One region of the Erwinia sp. PME.40.26/001 genome, then DNA from elsewhere that is predicted to be linked to it. Evidence: predicted binding sites of a transcription regulator. Region 1 holds the regulator's gene; each other region holds the start of a gene.
The links. The regulator CRP, encoded in region 1, controls carbon source genes, mostly activating them, when cyclic AMP is high. The targets are predictions, from matches to a motif close to ATGTGANNNNNNTCACAT.
Positions count from the first base shown of each region.

Region 2: a site for CRP is predicted at 3,844-3,861, ahead of ACZ3HG_RS07440 (YfcZ/YiiS family protein). Genes of this name have one in related genera too.
Region 3: a site for CRP is predicted at 2,172-2,189, ahead of ACZ3HG_RS21040 (YjcB family protein). Genes of this name have one in related genera too.
Region 4: a site for CRP is predicted at 5,951-5,968, ahead of udp (uridine phosphorylase). Genes of this name have one in related genera too.

Region 1 covers NZ_JBVHNP010000003.1:46,679-54,435, forward strand. The annotation lists gene ACZ3HG_RS10760 (hydrolase) at 1-445, shown strand, start outside; gene ACZ3HG_RS10765 (YheU family protein) at 445-672, shown strand; gene ACZ3HG_RS10770 (phosphoribulokinase) at 738-1,607, shown strand; gene ACZ3HG_RS10775 (amidohydrolase) at 1,624-2,799, opposite strand; gene ACZ3HG_RS10780 (OsmC family protein) at 3,023-3,430, opposite strand; gene crp (cAMP-activated global transcriptional regulator CRP) at 3,798-4,430, shown strand; gene ACZ3HG_RS10790 (YccS/YhfK family putative transporter) at 4,488-6,569, shown strand; gene argD (bifunctional acetylornithine/succinyldiaminopimelate transaminase) at 6,645-7,757, opposite strand, start outside.
Region 2 covers NZ_JBVHNP010000001.1:1,577,494-1,585,250, forward strand. The annotation lists gene fadJ (fatty acid oxidation complex subunit alpha FadJ) at 1-1,916, opposite strand, end outside; gene fadI (acetyl-CoA C-acyltransferase FadI) at 1,916-3,226, opposite strand; gene ACZ3HG_RS07440 (YfcZ/YiiS family protein) at 3,439-3,735, opposite strand; gene fadL (long-chain fatty acid transporter FadL) at 4,114-5,448, shown strand; gene mlaA (phospholipid-binding lipoprotein MlaA) at 5,555-6,316, opposite strand; gene ccmI (c-type cytochrome biogenesis protein CcmI) at 6,351-7,559, opposite strand; gene ACZ3HG_RS07460 (cytochrome c-type biogenesis protein CcmH) at 7,556-7,757, opposite strand, start outside.
Region 3 covers NZ_JBVHNP010000012.1:11,899-19,655, reverse strand. The annotation lists gene soxS (superoxide response transcriptional regulator SoxS) at 83-508, shown strand; gene dgcN (diguanylate cyclase DgcN/YfiN) at 512-1,810, opposite strand; gene ACZ3HG_RS21040 (YjcB family protein) at 2,299-2,580, shown strand; gene ACZ3HG_RS21035 (ATP-grasp fold amidoligase family protein) at 2,639-3,595, opposite strand; gene ACZ3HG_RS21030 (MATE family efflux transporter) at 3,604-4,860, opposite strand; gene ACZ3HG_RS21025 (transposase) at 5,406-5,801, shown strand; gene ACZ3HG_RS21020 (DMT family transporter) at 6,664-7,626, opposite strand; gene ACZ3HG_RS21015 (AraC family transcriptional regulator) at 7,698-7,757, opposite strand, start outside.
Region 4 covers NZ_JBVHNP010000013.1:17,265-25,021, reverse strand. The annotation lists gene glpT (glycerol-3-phosphate transporter) at 1-584, opposite strand, end outside; gene ACZ3HG_RS21510 (YehS family protein) at 951-1,424, opposite strand; gene metR (HTH-type transcriptional regulator MetR) at 1,555-2,493, opposite strand; gene metE (5-methyltetrahydropteroyltriglutamate--homocysteine S-methyltransferase) at 2,629-4,917, shown strand; gene ACZ3HG_RS21495 (dienelactone hydrolase family protein) at 4,958-5,794, opposite strand; gene udp (uridine phosphorylase) at 6,091-6,852, shown strand; gene rmuC (DNA recombination protein RmuC) at 7,029-7,757, shown strand, end outside.

The sequences.
Region 1 (7,757 bases):
CCTGGAGCAGGGCTTTTCGCGCATTTATCAGCGTTACCTGCTGGGCCTGCTGAAGCAGAATGCCGCGCGCAAACTCATTGCCTGGCCTGGTACCCTCCCTGTCGATCTGGCACAGCTTAAAGCGCTGCGCCTGCTCCGTGATTTTGATGATGCGATCACCGCCCGCGCACACGGCTTTGTGGATGCCACTGACTACTACCGTCGTTGCAGTGCGATGCCACTGCTGCCCGGCGTACGCAAACCGTTGCTGGTGATCCATGCTAAAGATGATCCGTTTATGACCCCGGACGTGATCCCCGATACCACACTGCTGCCCTCCTGCATTGAATATCAGCTCACGCAGTACGGCGGGCACGTGGGTTTTGTAGGCGGTACGCTGCGTCAGCCACAGATGTGGCTGGAACAGCGTATTCCGCAATGGCTTACCCCCTGGCTGGACAACTGATGATTATTCCCTGGAAAGAACTGGATACCGAAACGCTTGATAACCTCATTGAATCTTTTGTGCTGCGTGAGGGCACTGACTATGGTGAACAGGAACGTTCGCTACAACAGAAAGTGGAGGATGTCCGTCGTCAGCTGAACAGCGGCGACGTAGTGCTGGTGTGGTCTGAGCTGCATGAATCCGTCAACATCATGCCGCGCGGCCAGTTTCGCGACGAGCAGAGATGACTTTAGCGGGCGAAACATGTTAACAATGATCTGTCCGTCCGACCTATCGAAGGGAGTTGTACGTCATGTCAGCCAAACATCCGGTTATCGCCGTCACCGGCTCCAGCGGGGCGGGAACCACTACCACCAGCCTGGCCTTCAGAAAGATTTTTCAGCAGCTTAATCTGCGTGCCGCCGAGGTCGAAGGGGACAGTTTTCACCGTTTCACCCGCCCTGAGATGGATATGGCCATCCGTAAGGCGCGCGATATGGGAAAACACATCAGTTATTTTGGCCCGGAAGCCAATGACTTTGGCCTGCTGGAAGAGACCTTCAGCGAATATGGCCGCAGTGGAAAAGGGCAGTCACGCAAATACCTGCACACCTATGATGAAGCTGTGCCGTGGAACCAGGTACCGGGTACGTTTACCCCCTGGCAGCCCCTTCCGGAGCCTACCGACGTTCTTTTTTATGAAGGGTTGCACGGCGGCGTGATGACGCCACAGCATAACGTCGCCGAGAAAGTCGACCTGCTGGTTGGCGTCGTACCTATCGTTAATCTGGAGTGGATTCAGAAGCTGGTCAGGGATACCGGTGAGCGGGGTCATTCCCGTGAGGCGGTGATGGACTCGGTGGTGCGTTCCATGGAGGACTACATCAATTTTATTACTCCGCAGTTCTCACGCACCCACATCAACTTTCAGCGCGTGCCGACGGTCGATACCTCAAACCCGTTTGCGGCACGAGGTATTCCGTCGCTGGACGAAAGCTTTGTCGTGATCCACTTCCAGGGGTTGGAGGACATCGACTTCCCCTATCTACTGTCAATGATACAGGGGTCGTTCATCTCCCACATTAAAACCCTGGTGGTGCCGGGCGGTAAAATGGGGCTGGCCATGGAGCTGATTATGGGGCCGCTGGTCAAAAACCTTATCGAAGGCAAAAAGATCGGCTGACCCCGCAGGGAGGACGTTATTCTGTCATCAGCAGACGATGGATTAAGCCGACGTGCAGGCTGACGCCGATGCCCAATACCTCTTCATCAAGGCGGAAATGGGGGTTATGTAATCCCCAGCAGGTGCCTTTCTCCAGATCACCCGAACCGACCCACAGGAAGCAGCCCGGTACGACCTGTTGATAGGCGGAGAAGTCCTCGCAGCCAAACATCGGGGTAGACAGGATCTGCAGAGCCTTCTCTCCCCGGGTGGCGAGAACCGTCTCTCTTGCCACGCGGCAGGCATCCGGATGATTCACGCCAGTGGTATAACCCGGCGTCCATTTAAGCACGTAGCTGGCCCCCACGGCCTGCGTCATCCCGTCAAGCAGCTGTGACATCATGCGGGGGATCGTGCTGCGGTTATCGGAGCTGAGCGTGCGCAACGTCCCGCGCAGGTGGGCCTGGTCAGGAATGACGTTGTAGCTGTCCCCCGACTGGAAGCTGGCCACTGTCAGTACCGCACCGTCGTTCGCATCCAGCCGGCGTGACACGATGTGCTGTAACGCCTCAACCACGCTCGCTCCCAGCACCAGCGGGTCCGTACTCTGCTGCGGCATCGCCGCATGCGCCCCCTTCCCCTGTAACACCAGGTCAAAATTATCACAGGCGGCGCTGAAGACGCCCTCTTTCACCGCCACCGTCCCCGTCGGCAGGGTGGGAAACACGTGTAAACCATAGATCTGTGACACCCCCTCCAGCACGCCAAGCTTCACCAGCTCACTGGCCCCCCCCGGTGGCACCTCTTCCGCATGCTGAAAAATAAATCGTACCGTACCGGCGATCTGCGCCTGCTGCTGGCACAGCACCCAGGCGGCCCCCATCAGCATCGCCGTATGCGCATCATGCCCGCAGGCGTGCATCACACCGCGATGACGCGAGGTAAATGGCTCCTGGTTCAGCTCTTCAATGGGCAGAGCATCCATATCCGCCCGCAGGGCAATGCAGTCACCCCGGTGGGAACCTGAAAGCTCAGCCAGCACGCTGTTAGGGGTGGGTCGACTGATCGTCAGAGGACCAAACTTTTCCAGTTCAGCGGCAACATAATCAGCCGTACCCTGTTCATGAAAAGAGAGCTCCGGATGGGCATGAATGTGACGCCGCCATTGCAGCACGTTGGCGGAGACATCCTGAATTAGCGTCTTGGTATTCATCATCACTCCTTGATTGGGTTTTAACGGAATAACGACCAGCCTGAGTCTGCAGGCCTTCGTCTACTGCGCCGGGGAATATACTGCGGTTGCCCCGTCAGTCTGTGGCGTGAAATGCGTGTGGTGAGGGGGTGAGCATCATGTGCCGCTGTCGGGAAGGAGGAGGTGAAGAACATGACGCGATGGTGGCCACCTGCTCCATCGCGTTGTTATCAGAAAACCGGGGTCAGGCGAGGTCGATAACCTCATAGCTGTGGCTCATTTTGACGCCCTGCCCCAGCATAATGGCCACTGAACAGTATTTCTCTGCGGACAGGTCGACGGCGCGTGATACCGCTTTATCCCCCAGCGCTTTGCCGCTGACGATAAAATGCAGGTTGATATGGGTGAAGATGCGCGGGGCTTCTTCGCGACGTTCTGAGGTAAGCTTCACTTCGCAGTCAGCCACATCGTGACGGCCTTTTTGTAGAATAGAAACCACATCAATAGCGCTACAGCCTCCGGCGGCCATCAGCACCATCTCCATCGGGCTGGGCGCTTTGTCCCCGGAGTTTCCGTCCATCAGCACCTGGTGGCCCGATGAGGATTCTCCCAAAAATGTCAGACCTTCAATCCATTTAACACGTGCTTGCATAACAAAATCCTCGATTTCATTCAGTTACCGCAGAGTACGCTGTGCCAATAAAAACGGCAACGCTGCCTTTTTCCAACTATGCTGAAGCGAGACAACAGAAGACAGCCTTGTAAAGCTGTGCTACAAACAAAGCTGCAATATTTTACTGGCAAGACAATGCACGGTAAAACGGGACGACAGCACGAGCCATGCTCCTAACAGAGGCCCGTATATTTTCCTATGGGAACGCTTGAATATTTCAACGCCTGGCAGGGATTCATACCCTGATACCCTTAATTATTTCGTACGGCAGATCAGCGGCAATGCCCCTGTCTCCCGCAGAATAGAGGGTATATTTAGGCTCGATTACAACAGAGGATAACAGCGAATGGTTCTCGGCAAACCGCAAACAGACCCTACACTCGAATGGTTCCTGTCACATTGCCATATTCACAAATATCCATCCAAAAGCACGCTGATACATCAGGGTGAAAAGGCGGAAACCCTCTATTACATCGTTAAAGGTTCTGTAGCGGTGTTAATCAAGGATGAAGAAGGCAAAGAGATGATCCTCTCTTACCTCAACCAGGGCGACTTCATCGGCGAACTGGGCCTCTTTGAAGAAGGTCAGGAACGCAGTGCATGGGTACGTGCGAAAACAGCCTGTGAAGTGGCTGAAATCTCTTACAAAAAATTCCGTCAGCTGATTCAGGTGAATCCTGACATTCTGATGCGTCTCTCTGCACAGATGGCGAGTCGACTGCAGGTTACGTCAGAGAAAGTGGGTAATTTAGCTTTCCTGGATGTCACCGGACGCATTGCCCAAACGTTACTGAATCTGGCCAAACAGCCAGATGCCATGACGCACCCGGACGGCATGCAAATTAAAATCACCCGTCAGGAGATCGGCCAGATTGTCGGCTGCTCCCGTGAAACCGTAGGCCGTATTCTGAAAATGCTTGAAGATCAGAACCTGATCTCTGCACATGGTAAAACCATCGTTGTATACGGCACACGTTAACCGGCTCTGAACCCACGGCGCGACGCCCTGTCGCGCCGTTTTTATTTGGTGTGGCTCATGTGGCGGAGACTTATCTATCACCCGGAAGTTAACTATGCGCTCAGACAAACGCTGGTGCTGTGTTTACCCGTGGCGATCGGCTGGATGCTGGGCAACCTGCAAAACGGGCTGCTGTTCTCCTTAGTGCCCGCCTGCTGTAATAACGCCGGTCTGGATACCCCCCACAAACGCTTCTTTAAACGCCTCATCGTTGGCGGTTGTCTGTTCGCCTCCAGCAGCTTCCTGATCCAGTACGCCGGGTTAGAGGGCGTGCCGTTGCCCGTTATCCTGCTAGTCATGGCCTTAGTGCTGGGCGTCACGGGTGAGATTAGCCCCCTTCATGGCCGCCTGCTTCCGGCTTCGCTGATTGCCGCCATCTTTACCCTCAGCCTGGCGGGACGAATGCCTCTGTGGCAGCCCCCACTGTTATATATTCTGGGGACCGTCTGGTACGGAGCATTTAACTGGTTCTGGTTCTGGCTGTGGAAAGAGCAGCCGATGCGTGAAACCCTCAGCCTGCTGTACCGTGAACTGGCAGACTACTGTGAAGCAAAATACACCCTTCTGACCCGGCTCACCGATCCGCAGACCGCCCTGCCGCCGCTGCTGGCACGCCAGCAGAAAGCCGTCGACCTGATTAATACCTGCTATCAGCAGATGCATATGTTGTCCGCTAATCGGGACAACCACTATCAGCGTCTGACACGGGCATTCCAGGTGGCGCTCGATCTGCAGGAACATATTGCGGTCAGCCTGCATCAGCCGGAAGAAGTGCAAAAGCTGGTAGAAAAAAGCCATGCTGAAGCGGTCATCCGCTGGAACGCACAGACCATTGCCGCCAGGCTGCGGGTGCTGGCCGATGATATTCTCTATCATCGTTACCCTGAACGTTTCACCATGGATAAACCGCTTCAGGCGCTGGAGAAGATTGCCCGTCAGCATCCCGACAACCCGGTCGGCCACTTTTGTTATTACCACTTCAGCCGCATCGCACGCGTGCTGCGCACTCAGCGTCCGCTGTATCGCCGTGACCTGATGGCCGACCGCCAGCGTCGCCTGCCCCTGCTCCCGGCGCTAAAGAGCTACCTGTCGCTGAAATCCTCCGCCCTGCGCACTGCCGCACGCTACGCGGTGATGCTGACCTTTGCCAGTTCGCTGGCGCTGTTCTTCAATCTGCCGAAGCCTTACTGGATCCTGATGACGGTGATGTTTGTCAGTCTTAACGGCTACAGCGCCACCCGGGTGCGTATTCAGCACAGGGCGCTGGGCACGCTGGCCGGGCTGGTCATCGCAGCCGCTACCCTCGGGCTACACGCCCCGGAATCCTGGGTGTTGCTGATCATGCTGGTCATCACGCTGGTGAGCTACCTGTTTATCCGGAAATTCTATGGCTGGGCCACAGTGGGGTTCACCGTCACGGCGGTGTATTCATTACAGCTGTTAGCCCTGAACGGCGCGCAGTTCCTGCTGCCAAGACTGATGGACACGCTGATGGGCTGCCTGATCGCCTTTGGCGGCATGATCTGGCTGTGGCCTCAGTGGCAGAGTGGGTTACTGCGGCAGAATGCGCACGATGCGCTGGAGACCTATCAGGAAGCACTGCAGATGCTGTTGGGTAACGAACAGGATGCCGTGAAGCTGGCTTACCAGCGGATGCGGGTTAACCAGGCACACAATGCGCTGTTTAACTCCCTGCACCAGGCGATGCAGGAACCGGGCTTTAACTCCGGCTATCTGTCCGATATGCAGCTGTGGGTCACGCACAGCCAGTTTATTGTGGAGCATATCAACGCCATGACTATCCTGGCGCGTGAACACACTATGCTGACCCCGGCGCTGGCAGAACGTTATCTGCAGTCCTGTGAAATTGCCCTGCAGCGCTGCCAGCAGCGCCTGGAATATGACGGGCCCGACTCAGGCAGTAACATACTGGACGCTCCCGAGGATTTCCATCAAGGCCCGGTAACGATTGTCGAGCGGCATGTGAAGCGCATTCTTGGTCATCTCAGCGTAATGCATACCCTCTCATCACTGACCTGGAGCCAGCGACCACATCATGGCCGCTGGTTGTCTCGCCACCTGCGTAAATCAAAAACGTAAGTGCAGCTTTTTTGCCGGTCCGCCCGCGGGTCCCGTACAGATCTTCAGTACGTTACCCGCAGGCACAAGATCCTTTTACAGCACCTTTTCAACGGCGGTGGCGAAGCGCGCCATGCCTTCAGCAATGTCGGTCGGTTCGATCACCAGCGACGGCGCAAAGCGCATCACGTCGGTTCCGGCTACCAGCACCATCACGCCTGCCTCTGCTGCGGCATTCAGCAGGTCGCGCGCCTTACCCGCGTGCTGCGGTTTCAGCACCGCGCCAATCAGCAGGCCTTTACCCCGGATTTCGCTGAACAGATCGAAGCGGGCATCCAGCGACTGAAGCGCATCAACAAATAGCTGGCGGCGTTCTTCCACGCCATTCAGCACATCCGGTGTATTAATGATATCCAGCGCCGCTTCAGCCACCGCACAGGCCAGTGGGTTGCCACCGTAGGTGGTACCGTGAACGCCTGGCGCCATCACCGAGGCAATCTCATGAGTGGTCAGCATCGCACTGACCGGGAAACCACCGCCCAGTGCTTTGGCGGTAGTCAGAATGTCCGGCTGAATGCCGTAATGCTCATGGGCGAATAGCCTGCCGCTGCGACCCATACCGCTCTGCACTTCATCCAGCACCAGCAGCGCATCATGCTCATCACACAACTGACGCAGGCCCTGCATAAATTCCTGCGTCGCCGGCATCACGCCGCCTTCGCCCTGAACAGGCTCTACCACAATCGCGCAGGTGTGATCGTCGATCACCGCTTTGACCGCGGCCAGATCGTTAAACGGCACGTGGACGATATCCGCAGGTTTGGGTCCGAAGCCGTCAGAGTATTTTGGCTGACCGCCAACGGAGACCGTAAACAGCGTGCGGCCGTGGAAGGCATTATGGAAGGCAATAATCTTGCTTTTGAAAGGGCTGTGGCGTTTGGTGGCATAGTAACGCGCCAGCTTAAACGCGGCTTCGTTGGCTTCAGCACCGGAGTTAGCGAAAAAGACACGATCGGCAAAAGTGGCGTGGATCAGCTTACTTGCCAGGCGCAGGGCGGGTTCGTTGGTAAAGACATTACTGGTGTGCCACAGGGTTTCACCCTGGGTTTTTAACGCCTCAACCAGCGCAGGATGGCAGTGCCCCAGCGCCGTCACCGCAATGCCGCCGGAGAAATCGATGTATTCTTTGCCCTGCTGATCCCACACGCG
Region 2 (7,757 bases), on a different contig from region 1:
ACGCTGGCAATCACCTGCTCATCCAGCGTACGGGCCGCTTCATTCAGCAGCATCATCACACAGCGCTGAGCGATATTCTGTGCGCTGAGATGGTGTTTCTCACTGAGCTTCAGCAGCCGGTATACGGAGTTATCTACCTGCTTTCTGCGCCCTTTCTGCGGATAAAGGTAAAAACCCCGGCCATTTTTTCTTCCCTTGCGGTCATCTTTCAGAACGGCATCCAGCGCGGCAGGAAGTGCAAAGCGATCGCCCCAGGCCTGTTGCAGCACGGGCATAATATGCGCGCCGACATCAATGCCGACCTCATCCAGCAGCTGCACCGGCCCTACCGGGAAACCAAACCCGACCAGCGCCTGATCAATAGAGTCGATCGGCTCCCCTTCCAGCAGACAGTGCATGGCTTCAATCATATACGGAGCCAGAATGCGGTTGACGTAAAAACCCGCCCGGTCAGACACCACAATTGGCGTTTTCCCCTGTTTTTTCGCCAGGGCGACGGCGGTAGCGATGGTCACAGGCGCGGTGCCGGCATGGGGGATCACCTCCACCAGCGGCATTTTCTCCGGCGGGCTGAAGTAGTGCAGGCCAATAATATTCTCCGGCCGCTGCGCGTCCGCTGCAATTGCGGCAATCGGCAGCGAAGAGGTGTTTGACGCAAACAGCGTCTCCGGCGAGCAGTGCGCTTCGATTTCTGCCACCATCTTCTGCTTCAGTGCCAGATCTTCAAATACCGCTTCAATCACCATATCGCGCTGACGGAAGCCCTGATAATCGGTGCCGCCGCTGATCAGCGCCATCTGCTGCTGACGCTCTGCGGCGCTCAGATGCCGCCGCTTCACCTGCCGGGTCAGTACCTGCCAGCTGGCTTTCAGCGCAGCGTTAATGCCGTCCGGGCTGATATCCTTGATCCTGACCGGCAGTCCGGCGCGGGTGGCAGTCACGCAGGCAATACCACCGCCCATCAGGCCACCGCCCAGCACACCGATCCGGTTTAGCACGCGCGGCGTTGCGCTGGCACCAGGGTCTTTTTTCAGCGCTGTAGTAGCAAAAAACAGGCTGCGCAGGGCCGCTGACTGCGGTGTCATGGCCAGTTCACCAAAAGCCTTTGCTTCGGCGGCATAACCGCTGCCGCTGCCCTGCTCCAACCCGCAGCGCACCACGCTGAGAATTTTTTCCGTCGCCGGATAGTTACCGTGCGTTTTGGCCTGCGTCTGACGTCTGGCGAGCGCAAACAGGATCGCCCTGCCCGCCGGACCGTTTAACAGACGCTCCCGCAGCGGGAGGGCTTGTGTCGCGCTACGCGGTTTCAGCGCCAGGCGGGCAGCGGTTTCCAGCAGGATACTGTGCGGTACGGCGTCATCCACCAGTCCGCAACGCCGTGCCGCCCGCGCACGCAGGGTTTTCCCGGTCAGGATCATATCCAGCGCGGTGGAGGCCCCGATCAGGCGCGGCAGACGCTGCGTGCCCCCGGAACCGGGCAGCAGCCCCAGCTGGACCTCGGGCAGGCCCAGTCGGGTTTTATCATCCAGGGTACAGACCCGGCGATGACAGGCAAGCGCCAGCTCCAGCCCGCCGCCCAGACAGGCCCCGTGTATCGCCGCCACCACCGTAACCGGCAGTGCGGCGATCTCAGCCATCACCGCCTGACCGGCTTCCGCCAGCGCACTCGCCTGCTGTGCCGTGGTACAGGCCGCAATCATGCTGATATCGGCTCCGGCAATGAAGGAATCCGGCTTGCCCGAGATAATCACCAGCCCGGCGAGCTGCGGGTTGGCCCGCGCCTGTTGAAGCACCTCGCGGAGTTGTCCGGCGAATGCTGCCTTCAGCGTATTCATCTTTTCATCCGGAACGTCAATGGTGATCACCCCGACGTTATCCAGACGCATCGTCAGCGTAAATGCAGTGGGTAAATCCATTATTCTGCCTCCAGAACCATTGCCGCACCCAGGCCACCGGCCGCACAGGCCGTGACCAGCCCCAGTCCGCCGCCGCGACGCCGCAGCTCATTCAGCGTCTGCGTGATCATCCGCGCTCCGGTGGCGGCAAACGGGTGTCCGTAGGCGATAGATCCGCCCAATACGTTGAAGATCTCCTGATTCACCTCACCCAGCGCGTGGGGCCGGTTGAGCACCTCACGGGCAAAGCGCTCGTCGGCGAACATCTTCAGGTTCGCCAGCGTTTGTGCCGCAAAAGCCTCATGCATGTCGATCAGCGAAAGGTCAGCCAGGGTGACACCGGCGCGCTCGAGCGCCAGCGGTGTGGCATAAGCCGGGCCCAGCAGCATATCCCGCCGCACGTCAATCGCGCTGAAGGCGTAGCTGCGCAGGTAGCCCATGGGCACCAGGCCCAGCTCACGCGCGCGGGATTCCGTCATCAGCACCACTGCCGCAGCGCCATCGGTCAGCGGGGTGCTGTTGGCCGCCGTGACGCTGCCGTGCTGACGGTCGAATGCCGGACGCAGGCGGGCATAGTCTTCAGGCCGTGATTCGGTACGCACACTGTTATCCTGCAGGAAAGGCTGCTTCCACGGCGGGACACAGGCCGTCATCACCTCATCCTGCAGCAGGCCACGCTGCCAGGCGCTGGCTGCGCGCTGGTGGGAGCGGTGTGCCAGCGCATCCTGCTCCTCACGGGTGATGCCATGATCTTTGGCCATCTGTTCGGCGGTGTCGCCCATACGCAGCCCGGTCGAATACTCCGCCACGGCCGGGGGCACCGGCAGCAGGTCACGCGGCCGGAGCTGGCTGAAAAGTTTGAGTTTCTGCGGCAGGGTCCGGGCCTTGTTCAGGTCGACCAGCATCCGCGCCAGCGTTTTGCTGACGCCAATTGGCAGCACGGAAGAGGAGTCTGCCCCGCCAGCCATTCCGGCGCTAATCGTCCCCGCCAGCAGGCTTTCGGTGACGTTAGCCACTGCCTGAAAGCTGGTGGCGCAGGCACGGCTGACGCTGTAGGCATCGGTATGCACGCTGAGACCGCTGGCCAGCACAATTTCCCGGGCGATATTAGGCGCTTCCGGCATCTGTACCACCTGTCCAAACACCAGCTGTTCAATCACCTCTGCGGGGATCTCGCTGCGGGCCAGCAGTTCGCTGACCACCATCCGGCCTAGCTCCAGGGCGGGGATGCCGTGAAAGGCGGTGGCCTGACGGGCAAAGGGCGTACGCAGCCCGTGGGTGATCGCGATGCGATCCCCCTGACGTGTCAGCAATGGGAATGCTTTACTCATTATTCTCACCTTTCTGCCCGCATCACATCACATTACAGCTGCACTGGCGGCAATGGGGGTGAATGAAGGCCTGTCTTTAGAACGACGGCATCACTGCCAAGAGGTCTGACCTGATCAGTGTTAACCAGAATAACGGTGGGCGCTACGGCAGGAAGATAAAAATGCGAGAAGAAACACGATTCTGGTGGAGGGGCACACCCTCCACCAGGAGATTAGCGCAGGCCGAGCTGGAAAATCATGGTTTCAGCCTGGCAGCTGAAGAGAAAATCACAGTCAAGCTGGACCCCCTGCGGAGTCTCACTGAAGCGGCTGTCGATCTGACAGGGCTCAGAGGCCACGGCAGCGGCTTTTTCACTGAGCGTGCGCAGCGCCGCTTCTGCCTCATCACGGCTGTTAAAGGTGTGGCTGTAGCTGGCAGTACAGTCGGTATTGTCCAGCACGGTACCCACGTCAACACAGCAACAGGCTGCGGTTTCGCTGGCATTACAGCGGTTAATCGCGTCAGTCATACATCCTCCGGCTTGCCGCTGTCTGTCTGGCGGCAGATTAATTGAGACTGTCGTCAGTTTACGCCCGACACTATTTCAGCTCCAGTCATCCCCTGAAAACAGGGTGTTGAGTGATGAAAATCACACTATTAATTGATCCGAAACAAGTCACACTGAATGAGGTAAAAAAGGAATGTAAGGTTTTTGTTAGCCAGATCTCTTTTCCGTGAACAATTTAGAAATATTTGAAAAACATTATTGCAACACATACACAGGTCAGACCTATACTTGCGCCACTGGTCTGATTTGTTCGTTGTCTGTCAGTCACTAGAATCCGCGATCCCTTGTTACGTCTAGTAACAGAGCTTAATTATAAAATCAGATAATGAGGTTGTGGTTATGAACCATAAAAACCTGTTTGCTAAGTCTGCACTCGCAGCAGCAGTGGCGCTTGTTTCTTCTAATGCTTTCTCAGCTGGCTTTCAACTGAACGAATTCTCTACCATTGGTCTGGGTCGTGCTTATGCAGGCGAAGGGGCGATGGGTGATTCTGCGGCATCAGCCAGCCGTAACCCGGCAACCATGGCATTAATGGACCGTCCGATGTTTTCTATTGGCGCGGTATTTATTGACCCGGATGTTAATATTCAGGGGCAGTCTGGCGCAGGCAATAGTCTGAATGCCGATAATATTGCTCCGACCCAGTGGGTGCCGAATATTCATTATGTGCAGCCGCTGAATGACCAGTGGTGGATCGGCGCATCGGCCACCAGCAATTACGGTCTCGCAACTGAGTTTAATGACGGCTATGCCGGTGGTCCGTTTGCCGGTAAAACCGACCTGCTGACGATGAACCTGAACCTCAGCACTGCCTACCGCCTTAACCAGCATTTCAGCTTTGGTGTGGGCTTTGATGCAGTCTACGCCCGGGCTAAAATTGAACGTACCATCGGCGAACTGGGTTCGTTCCTGCCGGCAGCAGGCTTGCCTGCGGCCCCTGCCGATACCCAGATTGCCCACCTGAAAGGCGATGAATGGGGCTACGGTTGGAACGCCGGCGTGCTGTATGAAGTGGATGATAATAACCGCTTCGGTCTGACCTACCGCTCTGAAGTGAAGATTGATTTTGACGGTGACTACCGCAGTGATATTCCGGTCGCCTTTAACCCTATCGGCAGCCAGTTCGGGTTGCCTACCGGCACCAGCGGCAGCACCATTCCGGGCTCGCTGTCGCTGAACCTGCCTGAAATGTGGGAAATTTCCGGTTACCACAAAGTGGCACCGCAGTGGGCCGTTCACTACAGCATGGCCTATACCAGCTGGAGCCAGTTCCAGGAATTAAAAGCCACCGGCAGCAATGGTCAGGAGCTGTTCTATAAAGACGAAAGCTTCCACGATGCTTATCGTATTGCCCTCGGTACCAGCTATTATTACGACGATAACTGGACCTTCCGCACCGGTATTGCCTTTGATGACAGCCCGGTACCGTCAGATAAACGTTCTATTTCCATTCCCGATCAGGATCGTTTATGGCTGAGTGCCGGTACGTCGTATGCCTTTAATAAAGACGCGTCAGTGGATTTAGGCGTTTCCTATATGCACGGTAAAAAAGTCACCGTCAAGGAAGGGAATGACCCGATTGCTACCGCCCAGAATGGACAGGCAACGCCTTATACCTTTAGCTCCAGCGGTAAAGCCTGGCTGTACGGTGCCAGTTTCAACTATAAATTCTGAGACGGCTCTTCAGAGTTAAAGCAAAAAAAAACCCCACGCCTGTGGGGTTTTTTATTAACAGAGGAAGCTGATGCCCGGATGAAAACATTCAGCCTGAACTCAGGCCTTATTCGGCATCAATATCGCCGAGATCATTCTTAATCGCTGCCGCATTAGGGTTTTCCTGCGGGATCAGCTTACCGTCACTCGCCAGGAAATCATGATGCTGGAAATAAGCCGCACGCATAAAGGCGTAAGGATCGTTTGAATTCTTCAGGATCGCGTCGGAATCCAGCAGCTGCGCACGGGTTTCAATCCCTTCCAGTGCCCATTTCCCTGCCGACATCCACCAGGTCAGCCACAGCAGCGGCGGATAGACATCATCCACCAGGCCACCGATATCTTCACGTGGGGTAAACCCCCCGTAGCCCGGCACTTCCACGTAGGTACCGTAGCCCACGCCGTAGTGACCCAGCGTGCTGCCAAAGGCGCGCGGCTCTTCTTTTGCCAGCTTCGGGTTCGCCATCGACGCAACGTCAATCAGCCCCCCCATGCCCAGCAGCGTGTTCAGGAAGAAACGGTTAAAGTGCACCATCGCCTTATACGGATTGCCTTCAATGAAGTAGTTCACCATCGTCGACGGTTCGTTAAGGTTGGTGAAGAAGTTACCCAGCCCGTTACGCGCAGGCTGCGGCACATAGTCACGCCACGCCACGGCAACCGGGCGCAGGACATACGGGTCCAGCACGTTGTAGTTAAAGTTGAACATGGACCGGTTGAAACCTTCCAGAGGATCGGCATGTCCCTGAGGTTCATCCCCTGTCTTAGAACTGGCACAGCCGACCATCAGTACGCTCGCCAGCGCTAAACCCGTCAGGCGATAGCTCATAGTTTTCTCCCTGTACTTTTTAGATTATCGCCCGCTATTGCCGGTTAATTTCAACGGCAAGCTGCTGTTGACCTGAAAATGGCAGTATCTCGCTCAACCCGAACCAGTCGCCGGGTGAACGATTTACGCTGCCGTCGCGTGAGATGCGTACGCGAACCTGCACCTGATGCTGCGCGGATAGTAACCGATCTGGCATCATGGCATTACTGTCATCCAGCGTGATCGATAAAGGAAAATGACTCAACGGCACTTTTTTCACGGCTACGGGAACCTGCGAAATACCGTCAGACACAGAAATATACAACACTCCGTCGTTCGGTAACATTTTTTCTGCCGCCGGGGACAGACTGATTGTTAATGCCAGGCGGCTGTTCTCTTTACCTGACGCACTTTTCGCCTGCTGAATGCTGCGCTGGATCATGACCGCACGTCCGTCACCCTTCGGTAGCAGAGACAACATCTTATTCCATGATGCAATCGCCTGCGTGTAATCTTGCTGGCTGTAGGCATTGAATGCTAACAGCCCCTGCACCTGCACACTGTCGGGATACTGCACCGCCATCGGCTCCAGCATCATCAGGGCTTCGCGGTTATCCTGCGGATCGGCGGACCGCGTCAGCACATCGGCATAGCTGAGCCGAACATCCAGGTCGCCAGGGGCCAGCTGTAGCGCATGACGGAAGGCCTGGGTAGCCATCGCGGCGTTATTCAGCACCATGCCAAGGCGGCCCAGCATTTTCCAGTCATCAAGATTACCGGGATCGGTTTGCAGCCCGGAACGGATGCCCAGCGCCAGACGCGCCAGCTGCTCCATACTGAGCGGTCGCGCCTGAGGGTCCATCACCTGTGCCCGCAGTGCAGGCAGCTCATTTTTCACCTGCTGCCAGACCATGACCTGCTGCAGGCCTCCCGTCTTAAAATAGACGCCAAGGCTGACCACCACGAGGATCACCACACCGGGCAGCAGCACCCAGCGGCTGACCTGACGTGCCTGCGGCGGCGAGGTCTGCTGCGGGATATCCAGCAGCAGCGTTTCCTGCAGCTCCCGCACCATCTCGGGGCGATCGGCCACGACGCCCTGCCCCTCATCCTCTTCCAGCTCCTGCAGACGCTGATGATAAAAGACCTGATTCAGCTGGTCGCGATCGGTTGTGCTATGTCTTCTGCGACGCCCGGCGCCGAATAAAATCAGCCCACAGGCGGCTACCAGCAGGATCAGGATCGTTAACCAAAGCGCACTCATGATTGCTTCCCGTCATTCTTTAACAGTGCATCCAGCCGCTGCTGCTGTTCAGCATCCAGCTCGACGCGTACGGCCCGTTTACGGCTGCGCAGGATGATCACCAGCGCGCCGATAATGACAAACAGGGCCGGCCCGGCCCAGAGGATCAGCGTCGACGGGGTGACCGGCGGCTGGTAAGAAACAAAATTACCGTAGCGC
Region 3 (7,757 bases), on a different contig from region 1:
TACCTCAAGTTAACTTGAGGAATTATACTCAGCAACCATTGAGTTCGCGATCTATTGACGCAGAGACCCGGGAGAAAAGTGTATGCATGACGACATCATCAGCACCCTGACAGACTGGATCGACAGTAATCTGGAAAAAACCCTGTCGATTGATGAAGTGGCGGCGAAATCTGGCTATTCGAAGTGGCACCTGCAGCGTATGTTCCGTTCCGTGACGAAACAGACGCTGGGTGGTTACATTCGTGAACGTCGTCTTACGCTGGCCGCTGAAGCGCTGCGTCTGACCCAGCGCCCGGTGTTCGACATTGCCCTGCAGTATGGCTATGACTCACAGCAGACGTTTTCCCGCGTCTTTCGACGCCAGTTCGCCCAGACGCCGACGGCTTACCGCCATTCCATGCGTCGCCAGACGCTGCAGCGTTCAGGCTGGAATTTTGACTGCGGCGACTTCACTGCACCGCGCTTCAGCCCGTCGGGCCATGAGAAAGCCTGTCCGACGTGCAGCTAAAGCTTAACGCGATGCCATCAGCCTCTGCGGTGGCATCGCCAGCGGTTCCTGCCCCCAGTGCAGCGGCGACAGATACCAGCCACCGCCCAGCGCTTTGATGTGATACATCGCCGCATCTGCCTGAGCAATCAGCACCTCGCCGACCGGGTGATGTCTGGCCATCGCCGCCCCCACGCTTAACGACTGAACCACCCGGGTGCCATCAGGCAGTTGCACCGGCGGCTGCATCGCGCGGATGATGCGGCGTGCCACCTGAGCGACCTCTTCCTCATCTCCGGCTCTGGTCAGCAGCACCGCAAACTCATCCCCTCCCAGACGTGCAACCATATCCTCTTTGCCCAGCCGCGCCTGCAGGCGCTGCGCGGTCACGGTGAGCACATGATCGCCGGCAGCATGACCATGGCGATCATTTACCTGCTTAAAGCGGTTGCCGTCGATAAACAGCACCGCCACCTGCTGGCGGCGGAGGGGGTCCAGCAGCAGCGCCTGAAGCTGGCGATCGAACGCTTTACGGTTCGGCAGCCCGGTGAGTCCGTCGTGTAAGGCCTGGTGAACGAGGGAGCTGTTCTCACGCGTCAGATGACGCTGCCACTGGTCCAGTTCGTCCAACAGGGCATTGAAATCCCCGCTCAGTTTGTCCAGCTCGGCAATCGATGCCGACGGGACGCGCAGCGAGAAGGCCCGGCGTTTGCGCACGTCATGGGTCACCGAGGCGATATTTTTCAGCCCCTGTAAAATGCTGGCGTGCATGCGGTGAGAAAGCCAGAACGCCAGGAGCGCGGTGATCAGCAAACTGCCCCCCAGCCACTGCATCGCCTGCCAGAGATAGTGCAGCACGCGCGTGGCATCGCCATGGATCCAGACCCGGCCAATTTCCTTATGATGATGAATAATGGGTGCGCTGACCGGTTTCGGAAACAGCCACTGGGCAACGGCGGCGCTGAGGCCCCGATGTACATTGGCACCCGGCATCTGCCAGCTCACCAGCAGTTTCTGATGAGCATCGTAGATGCGTGCAGCGGAAAAATCGGAATGGCTGCCGATATCACTCAACAGGCTTTTTGCTGTTTCGGCATCCCCTTTTAATACTGCGGTATGGGCGCTGTAGCTGACGCTGGTGGCAATAAGCTGAATATTATTTTCCGCGTAGCTGCGCAATACGTACATGGAGAGCGCCGACAGGGAAAGACCGCTGCACAGCAGAAACACCAGCATCACCGTCAGGTGAATACGCCGGAACGACTGGCCCATCGTCGGCAGCACACGTGCCGTCTGAGACGGCCGCTGATTGTGGGTGTTCATCCGATGTTCACAAGCGGTGAAAGGTGGCGAAGCCAGGAGTGACCATGAAAAGACATATACTCCCCCTTGGTGATTTCTGCAGTTCGCAGATCGGTAATTATATTAGAAATATTTATAATTCTTGTTTTAGACCAACAGCTGTCCGGCCCAGGAAAAAGCACTGGGAGAAAAGGCACAGCCGGGTTATGAGTAGCATTAGCGAAAAAATCCTACAGATCATCAAGACAACGCACAATGTTAAATAGCGTCGGATTCATCTTAAACCAATAAATTTGACTTAACAGAATAGTCAGGCTAGCGGTAAAAAATATCTACCATACCAGGTTTAAATTTTGTTCAGTTTTTAAAATCGGGTGATATAATGTGATCGCCATCACACTTTAATGACCTGTTCGTCAGACCGGAAAGGAGCACGCCTGGCAGCTCCGGTTCCGCTGCGGGTGATGTTGCATTTCGTTTGTCAGGACAGACCCCCCGGAGTTTTCAGCATGGCGACTATTACCACCAGCGTTATTCTTATGAGATGGGAGCTGCTCAGCGCAGTGATGATGTTTTTTGCCAGCACCTTTAACGTACGCTGTCGTAAAGCCAGCCGTAACGTGATGGCCTTTGCTTTTACCGGCATCGGTATTGGCATGTCGTGCTGGTTTGTCACCGGACTGCTGGGCATTACGCTGAGTATGGATAATCTGCATAACTTCTGGCATATCACCAAAGATGTGTTCGTTGAGGTGATGAGCCGGACGCCTGCCGACTGGCCAATGCCGTAAGCGACATCTGCCCGGGGAGCTGACCCGGCTCACCGGGCAGGCGATGACCTGCCACTTTTTAGATCTTTTTTAGCACCGCCGGCATCGGGACATCGCTGGAGGCTTTGACCTCAGGCAGCGCTGACGTCTGGCGATCCTGCAGCCACATATCACCCATGATCTGATTCAGACCGTTTTCCAGTCCGGTGACCATGCCCGCGCCCGGCGTGAAGGTCAGCTCACCGAAGTAGATATGGCCTTCATGGATGTACCAGTCCACCCGCACATAATCAAAATCTGCGGCCAGCTGTTTACTGAGCTCCAGTGCATGCTCCAGCGTCTCCAGCTCGGCGCTGGTATCGAATCCGGTGTCACGAATTTTATAGAACGTCTGCTTCAGGTTGTTGACGTAGAAGTTCATCGACAGCGCAGCGTTCCCCACCCGGTTATAAATCACCTGCAGCACGTATTCGAAGTTACCGTCTTTCTTGTTGAACATATGAAATTTGTAGTCAACGGCGGCAAACTTGCCGTCACCGACGTACTGCTCAACCAGAATGCGGGGTTTGATGTAGCGATAGTGGATCTCGCGCGCATGGTGTGAGAAATCCTTGTGCAGCCACTCGTCACAGCGCTTAATCAGCAACTGCTTCTGGATGCAGTCAGGCTCCTCCAGCACGATCTCGACCATCCCTGAGCCATGATTGGGTTTAATCACCGTATTTTTCAGGCTCGGCAGACTCAGCAGCGTTATCGGATCGTCAGTCTGGTGAACCAGCGGGATCAGATATGACTCGCCAATGGTATGGGCAATATAATCCCGGACCAGTAATTTGTCCGATAAATTGGCATAGCGCACGTGGTCTCCCGTCACATATTTACGATACAGAACTTTCTCATTGAACAGTCGGGGTTCGCGAATATTCGGTATTCTTTTGAATTTCTGAAAGTAATAAACTTTATCCTGGTAAGACCAAGGCATTTTCTTGAACAGGTAAACAAAACCCTTTCTCAATTCTGCTTTGAGCTTCAACATGATTGACCTCATCTGTAGGTTTTGTAGTTGAGTGAGGAAAGCTGTATTTTAAGAATGACGCCATTCTTAAAGAAATAATTCATTATCGTCAGGGACAGGAGTTCGGTGATAAACACGCTCCAGGCTGCGCCTGTTAATCCCCAGGTGTGGATAAAGAAGTACGATGTCGCCAGGCCAATCACTACCAGCAGAATCACTTTCACCAGTAAATAATTGAAGCCACCCTCTTTAACCATGTAGCGATACGCTACGGTTCCCATTGCCGAAAAACAGGTTGCTAACGACAATAACGTAATGAGGTTTCCTGCTTGTGTGTAATCTTGCCCATACAGGCTGTTAATGATCCTGTCACCAAACAGCGTGACAACGGAGAGCATCAAAAGTGAAACTGCCATAACGTAACCATTCAGTCGTGAAGCCAGTTTAACTGCCACATCCGCGCGTTCTCTGAAAATCTCAGAAAAACAGGATGTAATAATTGCCACTGGAATAAAAATCCATGAAGCAGAAATGGTGTTGGCTGCGGTAAACAACCCCAGGTCATGGGCCGAACTCACCCCCAGAAGAAAGAACTGCGCGGTCTTTACCTGGACGGCGATAAACACGCTGGAGATGGCCAGCGGCAGGCCTGCATACAACAAATAACGCAGATAATTCTTACGTTTATGCCGGGGCGGCAGGCTGATGCTGTGGGTCTGATAGAAGCGACTGCGCTTAATCAGATAGGGCACCAGCGTGACCGCAACAATCGACAGTGATAACCACAGCGGGCTCAGTTTGTACCAGGCAACGGTAAAACTGATCATAAAGCTCAGTATCATGCCGATGGCATTCGCCACCGTATTCATACGTGATTCCAGGCGGGCGTTATTGTAAACGCTAAAAACATCCTGGGTCACAAACAGGGCCGATAAAAATGAAGCCACGGCAAAGACAATAAAATTCTCACGCATCGTTAGCCAGACGTACAGCAATACTGGCAGCGAAAGCACCAGTAATAAGGTCAGTCGTAGCGACTTTGCCACGGCCATCAGTCGCATTCCTTTCGGTGTGCTTTTACTGATGCTTTTAAATAGAATCGTTTCCGTGCCAAAAATGGCAATAGTCTGAATAATTGAAAATAGTGAGGCAGAAAATGCTATCTGGCCAAATATAACGGGACCGAACGATTTAGCCACGTAAGATGTGACAAAAATCACACCAAATACTGACACAATTTTTTCGGACATCATCCACGCCGCGTTTGACATCACACTGTATTTCATCGAAGCATCCTTTGTGTTTCCAACTCACTCAAACGGCAAACCAACACATCCGTGTCCACAACTGATTCAATAACGCACAGTGGAACGCTGGCGAGAACGCAAAACGAAAAAGTTTTTATTTAATGGCCTTATTGTGCCTTTTATTTTTAAAAGACTGTTTTCTAACCGAAGCAGGCGACCGCCTCTTCGATTATGGTTTTGTGTGGTCTTAATTTTCCAGTGTTCGCTTTCTCAATCCCTTTGGCCGGGATTAAAGTTAGCACACATTTTTTTCCCTGCACGTTGGAGTTTTCCTAATTACGCCGTGGCCTTGAACTGGCATGAGACGAATCTATATCAAAAAAACCAATATCGAAAGCTATCAAAACCCTTTTGAAATAAAATAGGAGAAATCCCATGATGTTATTTCTTCATAATCCCTTAACTTAAAGCCTGCCATTCCAATCGCGTACTTTTAATCGCTGCGCTAATATTTACGCAAAACAGATCCATTGATTAATGCAGTTATTCTCATCCCATTATTGTTAAGAAAGGTAATAGCATTCATGAGAAAGTCACGATATACCGAAGAGCAAATCACCAGTGCCATTAAAGCTTCTGAAAACGGCATCAAGGTTAAAGAGATTTGTGAAGAACTTGGCATTTCCGAAGCCACATTCTACAGCTGGAAAAAGAAATATGCCGGACTGTCATCAGAAGAAGGAAGGAAAATCAAAGAGTTGGAGGAAAAGGTTCACAGCATGGAAAGAGAGATTCTGTCCCTTTCATCCGACAAGGAGATGCTGCAAAGCGTGCTGAAGAATTTCTTTACAACCAATGACAAACGGCAAGCCGTTAATTTCTTACAGGATACCTATGACATTGGTACGCGCCGCAGCTGCCGTCTGCTGGATATCAGCCGCAGTGTTTACCATTATCCTTACAATCTTGAAAATCAGTAATCAGGCAGTCGATGTGTATTATGATGCTTTAACAGGACCAAAATAAAATATTCTTTACGCTTATTGAAAAGTACAGATCGACTTTTTGATGCGGACGTTTACTAATGAGTTATTTGTAACCCCGCGCCAGTATTTGGCTGTAACTTAGTCAGGCACCAGCTAAAACCTCAATAGCATCAAGGCTTTCAATGCGCGTTTATCTTTGCAGGCAAAGATAAACGCGCCTAAAGTAAACCTGAAGTTTCTGATAATTATTTCGTCTTCTGCCAAAAAACCGTTAGCCCTCTTCACGCTTCTCTTTTTTTTTATGGTTCATTAATCTCACTTTTTTCTGATGGATTCCGGATGTCCGGTGACACCTCTTTACACTGATTTACCTGGCTTGCCGGGCAGATAACGCCTGAGCACGGGTGATGATCAAGAATTTAAAGTTTACCAGCACTAATCATTTTATCCCTCTTCCCTGCCTCAACCCTTCCCAAAAGAGGTCACCGCTTATCATTAGCTAATCTGTCGCTTACCGCCACCGGTCGGAGTCGGGTGATTTTATCATCAGATAATTCGAGTTAAGGATGGTCTCTGATAGAGAAAGTCGTCTCAAAAATGAAGATTTTGCCATTCAGTAGGCCGGATACACTGTACAAAAAAAAGGATTTGTTGATTAGCGATTATTCTTATAGCCGAACAATCGCTGCATGTGGCAGAGGGCGCAACAGCCAGCTAACGATTGAAATGCCGTTGCAGGGCACTAAACAGTGATGGAGATCACATTGTAGCGATGAAAATACGTAAAACCGGGCCACAGTGGATTGCGTTAAGGTCCCGGCAATAACAGGGCTTTTATCGCCGGGATGAAGTTAATTTATTCGCCTGTTTTCAAGGACTTTACTACCGGCTCTGGCTTGATACGCATGGCACTCACCACTCCCACTATCAGGCACAGAATGCCGCACAGCGTCAGCACCGGCGGCCATGCCTGACGTAATAAGAAGGTATACGCCAGACCGGCCAGGATCTCGAAAACAATCAGCGGCCCCACCAGCACCGTCGGTAAACGCTGGCTGGCTTCATTCCAGCACAGCGTGCCCAGCCAGGAGCACAACAGTGCAATAGCCAGCATCAGCGCGATAAAGACCCCGGGGCGCGGACCGAACGGCAGTGGAAATCCGGCCTGGGTCAGGTGCAACTGCCCCATGACCAGCAGATACCCGAGCAGCGCCAGCGGCAGCGTGGCCAGGCCCTGCGCGGTGGCCCAGGTAGCCGGACGGATCGCATTTTTCCGCAGCCAGCGGGCATTACGCAGCGGGTACCACGTCCAGCACGCTACCGCGGTAAAGGCCAGTACCATCCCGCTGAGGTAGCGCCACAGGTCTGGCGGACGCCCGGTGCCGGTCAGTTCCGCCACATTCACACATACAAGACCCGCAATCATCAGTACCAGGGCCGGGAATAACTTTCCCCAGCGTAGCTGCCCCTCATCCCGGCCATAAAACAGATTGGCACTGACGGCGATCACTACCGGCAGTGTGCCGATGATCATCGTCGACACCGGCGCGCCAGTACGCTGGATAGCCGTAGCCAGGCAGGCGTAATAAAGCAGGTTGCCCACCAGTGTCAGCTTGATCACTTCCTGCCAGTCGCGGCGGGTCAGTGCCGCCAGACGATGGCGGTCCTGCCAGGCCAGCGGCAGGGCAATCAGTCCAAACGCCAGGTAACGGCCCATAGATTGCAGGGTGCCGGGATAGTCCGGCACCAGTAGCGGCCCGACGAAAATCAGGCCCCACATCAGTCCCGCGCTGAGAGCAAAGAAAATTCCAGTGAGCATTGTCCACTCCGGACGGCAAGAAAACCCCATTATGGGGGAAAGTAAGAGCGGGGGATTGTAGCAAATTGCGGTCAGCGGACGGCGGCCCGCACCTGCTGCTGATAGCGGCCAGGGGTAATGCCATAGCGGGC
Region 4 (7,757 bases), on a different contig from region 1:
AAGGCAGGCATATACAGCGCCGCTTTCCAGTCGTTAAACCAGGCCATACCCAGCAGGAACAGCAGCGGCGGGATGCCGCCACCGACGTTATGCGCACAGTTCCAGACGGAAACGATGCCGCCGCGTTCTTTCTGTGACCACCAGTGCACCATAGTACGACCGCACGGTGGCCAGCCCATTCCCTGGAACCATCCGCAGAGGAATAACAGAACAAACATCACCATAATGCTGGATGTGGCCCAGGGGACGAAGCCCATAAACAGCATCACGGCAGCGGCCAGGATCAGACCGGCAGGCAGGAAAACGCGTGGGTTGGAGCGATCAGACACCGAACCCATGATGAATTTTGAAAAACCGTAGGCGATAGAGATACCGGACAGCGCAAAGCCCAGATCACCGCGTGAGAAGCCCTGTTCAACCAGGTAGGGCATTGCCAGGGTGAAGTTTTTACGCACCAGATAATAGGCAGCATAACCGAAGAATATCCCCAGAAAGATCTGCCAACGTAGCTTGCGATATAACGGATCAACGCGGCTGTCATCAACGCGGGGCTGATGTGCAGCGGGTTTGAAAAAACTTAACATTTTGGCCTCCCATGGCTCGAAAGTCTGTTATCCGGCTTCGAATGCGCAGATAAAGGAAACATTAACCCGAGTCATCAGGGGTAAATGTTCTATTTCGCGCATAGCGTAGTCGTTATCAGAAAAGCTGACTGTGAAGAAAGGCGCAAATGTTACAGTTTTATGACGGAATGGCTATATCTACATCACAAAATGGTGATTTATTTTCACCATGAAACTATAAAGTGTGATTATAGTCACAAAAGTAATTCCGCACAGTGAGTGTGGCTTTCGTTTGATGAGTGAAAATGTTCTAAAAGGAAGGTGGCGGGTTCGCTGATGAGCGCAAAGATTAACGCCATCAGGTGACGTTAATCTGTCATGAAGAACTTAGACTTTTTTGGCCGGGCGGATTTTCATGGTCAGGCCCTTAAGGAAATTACGCAGGATCTGGTCGCCACACTCACGATAATTTTTATGCCCGGGTTTACGGAAGATCGCACCAATCTCGGACTGTCCAACCGCAAAGTCTGCACTTTTCAGCAGTTCCAGAATATCAGTGGTTTTCAGGTCAAAGGCCACACGCAGCTTCTTCATCAGAATATTGTTGGTCATTTTACGTTCAATTGAAGGCGCGGGGGCATCTTCGCTTTTCCCGCGACGCTCAAAAATAAGGCCATTGAGAAAATAACCCATGATGACATCGGGGCAGGGGCGGAAGCCGGCTTCATCCTCTTTTTTCAGGAAGCTGTGTACTTCGGCTTCGGTCACTTCGCTCTCTGCCAGCGCCAGAATGCTTACCACTTTAGCATCGCTTAAATTCAGCATGTAACGCACGCTGCGCAGGACATCGTTATTGGTCATAGGGTCTCTCTGTAGTGAAACAATTGCAGTGCGCGCAGTATAACCCGTCATACCTCAGGCTGCATCTGCGATAGCGGGTGGGTCTGACCTGAGCCCTCCTCTCCGCCAGCGCTGCGCTGACGCCGAAAACCTACGGATGGCTGACGGAAGGGTGTGGAATGCCAGGGCGCGAAGCATCGCGCACCCGTGGCAGATGATCGCAGGCGTGCTGGCGGGCAGAACGAATAAAGGCCTCCACGACCGGCTGGCGCTGTTCACCGTCGCGTACTGCAGCGTACAGGCGGCTCCAGAGCCCTTCCCCCAGCGCCTTGGTGACCACCAGTCCCTGATGCTCGAAACTCTCCACTACCCAGTGTGGCAGCGCGGCAATCCCCATCTGCGCTGAAACCATCTGGATCAGCAGCAGCGTATTATCCACGCTTTTCAGCGTCGGGCTGACGCCGGCGGGCTGCAGAAAATGCCGCCAGATATCCAGGCGCTGTCGCTGTACCGGATAGATCAGCAACACTTCCCGGGCCAGGTCCTCGGGGGAAATATGGTCTTTCTGCGCCAGAGGGTGGTCAGGTGCCAGCACCAGGCGTACCTCAAAATCAAACATCGGCGCATAGAACAACCCGCTGCGCGGCAAAATATCCGATGTCAGTACCACATCGAGTTCCCCCTGCTGAAGGGCAGGTTGCGGGTCGAACGTCACCCCCGATTTGAAATCCATCACTACCTGCGGCCAACTCTGGCGGAAATTGTTCAGCGCGGGGGTCAGCCACTGAATGCAGCTATGGCATTCGATCGCGATACGCAGCGTGGTCTGGTGAGGTTCATGGCAGGCCTGCAGCGCCTGCTGGATTTGGGGCAACACCTGCTCCGCCAGCTGCAACAGTATGTCGCCCTGGGGGGTAAAACGCAGAGGCTGGCTTTTACGCACAAACAGCCGGAAACCCAGACGCTGCTCCAGGTCACTGAACTGATGAGATAACGCTGACTGCGTTTGATGCAGCTGAGCCGCTGCTGCGGCAAGCGAACCCGTTGTTCGCAGGGCCTGCAACGTCCGCAGGTGTTTAAGTTCGATCATGAGAGTCCTTCACATCGACGGTGAATATTTTGCGCTTGTGGATAATACAGTACCTGCACAATATAGCGGTGTAAACATCTGGATGGCTAAATGCACTGACTGGTGCAGCATAGGTTAACTAACGAGGCACAACTGATGACGATTCTTAACCATACTCTCGGCTTCCCCCGCGTTGGTCTGCGTCGCGAACTGAAAAAAGCGCAGGAAAGCTACTGGGCAGGCAACAGCTCGCGGGAAGCGCTGCTGGCCACCGGCCGCGAACTGCGTGCCCGCCACTGGCAACAGCAGAAAGACGCCGGCGTTAACCTGCTGCCAGTGGGCGATTTTGCCTGGTACGATCATGTTCTGACCACCAGCCTGCTGCTGGGTAACGTTCCGTCGCGTCATCAGAATAAAGATGGCTCAGTTGACCTTGATACGCTATTCCGGATCGGGCGTGGCCGTGCGCCGACCGGTGAACCGGCGGCAGCGGCAGAAATGACCAAATGGTTTAACACGAACTATCACTATATGGTTCCGGAGTTTGTTCAGGGCCAGCAGTTCAGACTGACCTGGGCCCAGCTGCTGGAGGAAGTGGATGAAGCACTGGCGTTGGGACATAACGTGAAACCCGTTTTGCTTGGTCCGGTGACCTATCTGTGGCTGGGCAAGGTGAAAGGGGACGCTTTTGACCGCCTGAGCCTGCTGAACGATATTCTGCCGGTCTACCAGCAGGTGCTGGCCGAACTGGCTAAACGGGGTATTGAATGGGTGCAGATCGACGAGCCTGCCCTGGCGCTGGAGCTGCCCCCTGAGTGGCTGGCGGCCTTTAAACCTGCTTACACTGCCCTGCAGGGGGAGACGCGACTGCTGCTGACCACCTACTTTGACAGCATCGGTCAGAACCTCGACACCATTACCGCGCTGCCGGTACAGGGCCTGCACGTTGACCTGGTTCACGGCAAAGACGACATCACGGTACTGAACCGTACGGTGCCGGCAGACTGGGTACTCTCCGTTGGTGTGATTAACGGCCGTAATGTCTGGCGTGCCGACCTGAGCCGCTGGTTTGAGCGCCTGCAGCCGCTGGTGGCCACGCGCAAACAGCTGTGGATCGGATCGTCCTGTTCACTGCTGCACAGCCCCATTGACCTCAGCGTCGAAACCCGTCTCGATGATGAAGTGAAAAGCTGGTTCGCGTTTGCCCTGCAAAAGTGTGCCGAGCTGTCGCTGTTAAGCAACGCCCTGAATCATAATGATCCTGGCTCCCTGGAAGCCTGGAGCGCGCCGATCCGTGCCCGCCAGCACTCCTCCCGTGTACACAATGCGGCAGTGGGTCAGCGCCTGGCCGCTATTACGGCCCGAGACAGCCAGCGTAACAGCCCCTATCCGGTACGTGCGCATGCCCAGCGCCAGCGTTTTCAGCTGCCAGCCTGGCCCACCACCACTATCGGTTCTTTCCCACAAACCACTGAAATTCGCGGCCTGCGGCTTGATTTTAAACAGGGAAGACTGGACGGCAGCCACTATCGTACCGGCATCGCCAGCCACATCAGACAGGCGATTGCAGAGCAGGAGCGACTGGGGCTGGACGTGCTGGTTCACGGAGAGGCAGAGCGTAACGATATGGTGGAGTATTTTGGTGAAAACCTCGACGGGTTCATCTTCACCCAGAATGGCTGGGTGCAAAGCTACGGTTCACGCTGTGTGAAACCGCCGGTGATTATCGGTGACGTCAGCCGTCCTGACGCGATCACCGTTGAGTGGGCGAAATACGCACAGTCCCTGACTGATAAACCGGTGAAAGGCATGCTGACCGGTCCGGTCACCATTCTGTGCTGGTCGTTCCCACGCGAAGATGTGTCCCGGGAAACCATTGCTAAACAGATTGCGCTGGCGCTGCGTGATGAAGTGGTAGATCTTGAAAACGCCGGCATTGGTATTATTCAGATCGATGAACCGGCCCTGCGCGAAGGGTTACCGCTGCACCGTTCCGACTGGTCTGCCTATCTGGCATGGGCGGTAGACGCCTTCCGCCTCAACGCCGCCGTGGCGAAGGATGACACCCAGATCCACACCCATATGTGTTACTGCGAGTTCAATGACATCATGGAGTCCATTGCCGCCCTGGATGCGGATGTGATCACCATCGAAACCTCACGTTCGGATATGGAACTGCTGGAGTCGTTTGAGGAGTTTGAGTATCCGAATGACATCGGCCCCGGGGTGTACGACATTCACTCGCCGAACGTGCCTGATGTGGCGTGGATGGAAGCACTACTACGCAAGGCCGCACAGCGCATTCCGCCTGAGCGACTGTGGGTGAACCCGGACTGCGGCCTGAAAACCCGCGGCTGGACTGAAACCCGTCAGGCACTGGCCAACATGGTCAAAGCGGCGCACAACCTGCGTAATGCACAGAGCGCATCATTCCCGGTGTTGTGATGGTGGTTATCAACGAGGGGCGCATGGCGCCCCTGTTTTTTTACGCTTTAGGCGCAACGCCATGCTGCTTAAACCAGGCCAGCATACGCTGCCAGCCGTCCTGAGCGGATTCGGCATGGTAGCTCGGGCGATAGTCGGCATTAAAGGCATGGCCGGCATCAGGATAAACGATAATTTCCGCCGTGGCATTGGCCGCCCGCAGTGCCTGGCGCATGGTTTCCACGCTCTCCTGCGGAATGCTGTCGTCTTTGCCGCCGTACAGGCCCAGCACCGGGGAGTTAAGATCCACCGCGATATCGACTGGCTGTTTCTGCTGTTTCATGGTTTTTTCACCCACCAGTTTGCCGTACCAGGCTACCGCCGCTTTAAGCTGGGGATTGTGTGCGGCGTACAGCCAGGTAATTCGTCCCCCCCAGCAAAAGCCGGTAGCGGCCATATTGCGCATATCACCGCCATGACGGGATGCCCAGTTGGCAACATGGTCAAGATCGGCCAGCACCTGAGTATCCGGAACCTGACTCACCAGTTCACTGAACAAGGTCGGAATATCGTTATAGTCCGCCGGGTCGCCCTGGCGAAAATAGAGTTCAGGCGCTACCGCAAGGTAACCTTCAGCCGCCAGACGACGGCAGATATCGCGGATATGTTCGTGAACCCCAAAGATCTCCTGAATCACCAGCACCACCGGCAGCAGCCCTTCGGCATGACGCGGTTTTGCATGGAAGGCAGGCATGTTCTCACCCTGGGTCGGAATTGACGTCTCACCCGAAAGAATATCCGCGCTGTCCGTGGTAATCGTAGTGGCGGCAGTGGGAAGCGTGGCTGGCGCGAAGCCGTTATTGTTCTGTTCTTGCGTCGTGTTATCGTCGGTTTTCATTATCCTCTCCATGCGTGCACAAATACGATCGGCATTAAGGGTTTAACTATAGCCCGAAATGCGCCGGGGTCAGACATCACCTCTGGTATCTCTTATCATCAGATCACCCCAAACGACAGGGTCAGGCGTGTGAAAGCGGTCAGGCTGGGTTGTATGATGTGATGGGTGTCACTATTTATAATGTAATCAATGTAATTTTCATTTGTATTGTCGACGCTTATCACATAAAAGTGCGACGGATTTCCTTACAGTAGTCTTAAGTTCATTCTTCCCTCTTCCCGTGACAGGAGTTTCAAATGGCACAGTCTGACGTTTTCCATCTTGGCTTAACTAAAGCCGACCTTCAGGGCGCCACGCTGGCCATCGTGCCGGGTGACCCGGAGCGCGTGAAGAAAATTGCCGCCCTGATGGACAATCCTGTCCACCTGGCCTCACACCGTGAATTCACTACCTGGCGTGCTGAACTGTCTGGCACGCCAGTGATCGTCTGTTCCACCGGCATCGGCGGCCCGTCGACCTCCATTGCGGTGGAGGAACTGGCGCAGTTGGGTGTGCGGACCTTCCTGCGCGTCGGGACCACCGGTGCGATCCAGCCGGGTATTAATGTCGGTGACGTGCTGGTGACCACCGGTTCCGTTCGCCTCGACGGGGCCAGCCTGCACTTTGCTCCACTGGAATTCCCGGCCGTCGCCGACTTTACCTGCACCACGGCGCTGGTGGAGGCCGCGAAAGCGGCGGGTGCCACCACCCATATTGGTATCACCGCCTCGTCGGATACCTTCTATCCGGGCCAGGAACGCTACGACACCTTCTCCGGACGCGTAGTGAGCCGCTTCCAGAACTCAATGAAAGAGTGGCAGCAGATGGGCGTACTGAACTACGAGATGGAGTCTGCAACGCTGCTGACCATGTGCGCCAGCCAGGGCCTGCGCGCCGGGATGGTGGCCGGGGTGATTGTGAACCGCACCCAGCAGGAAATCCCTGATGCGGAAACCATGAAACGTACCGAAAGCGATGCCGTTAAAATCGTCGTCGAGGCCGCACGTCGCCTGATCTGATAGCTTATGCTTTGGCCGTGCTGTGGCACGGCCTTTACTCTCCCGTTTTCCTGCCTCTGAATTCAGATCCCTCTCGATAATTCTGCGTTTACAGACCAGACCGCTGCTTTTTATCTGGACATTCATACAGTGCGCCTCTATTTTTCCCCTGTCAGGGTTTCAGCAGGAGAAGTAAGGTGGATGTATCAATCATTTATGGCGCGGGGATTGGCCTGGTCGGGTTACTGGCTGGCTGGCTGATAGCCGGGATCCGCAGCCAGCAACAGCTGGCGAAGGCCGAAACGGAACGTCGTCTACAGCAGCAGGCAGCTGAACAGGCTCAGTCCGGACTTCAGCGCCAGCAGCAGTTACTGGATGCTCACCTCCACACGCAGAAACAGAATGAACAGGAGCTGCGTCAGCTGCACGGTTCGCTGGCGGCCGCCGGTGAGAAGCTGCATCAGCTCGATCACTGGCGTGGGGAAGCAGAGCAATTGACCCGGGAACTGCGAAATCAGCTGGAAATTAATGCGTCTCAGGAAGCCGAACTGCGGGAAGTCACTATCCGGCTGGAAGAGACGCGGATGGCGGCCGAAGAAAAGCAGCGCCTGTTGGTTAATAGTGAACAACGCCTTAATGCGCAATTTGAAAACCTGGCGAACCGTATCTTTGAGAACAGCGGCCGGCGGGTGGATGAACAAAACCGGCAAAGCCTGCACGGTCTGATCACACCGCTGCGTGAACAGCTGGAGGGTTTCCGCCGTCAGGTACAGGAAGGCTTTGGGCAGGAGGCGCGTGAGCGGCATACCCTCGCGCATGAAATTCGTAACCTGCAACAGCTCAATGCTCAGATGGCACAGGAAGCGATAAACCTGACGAAAGCGCTGAAAGGGGATAACAAAACCCAGGGGAACTGGGGTGAGGTG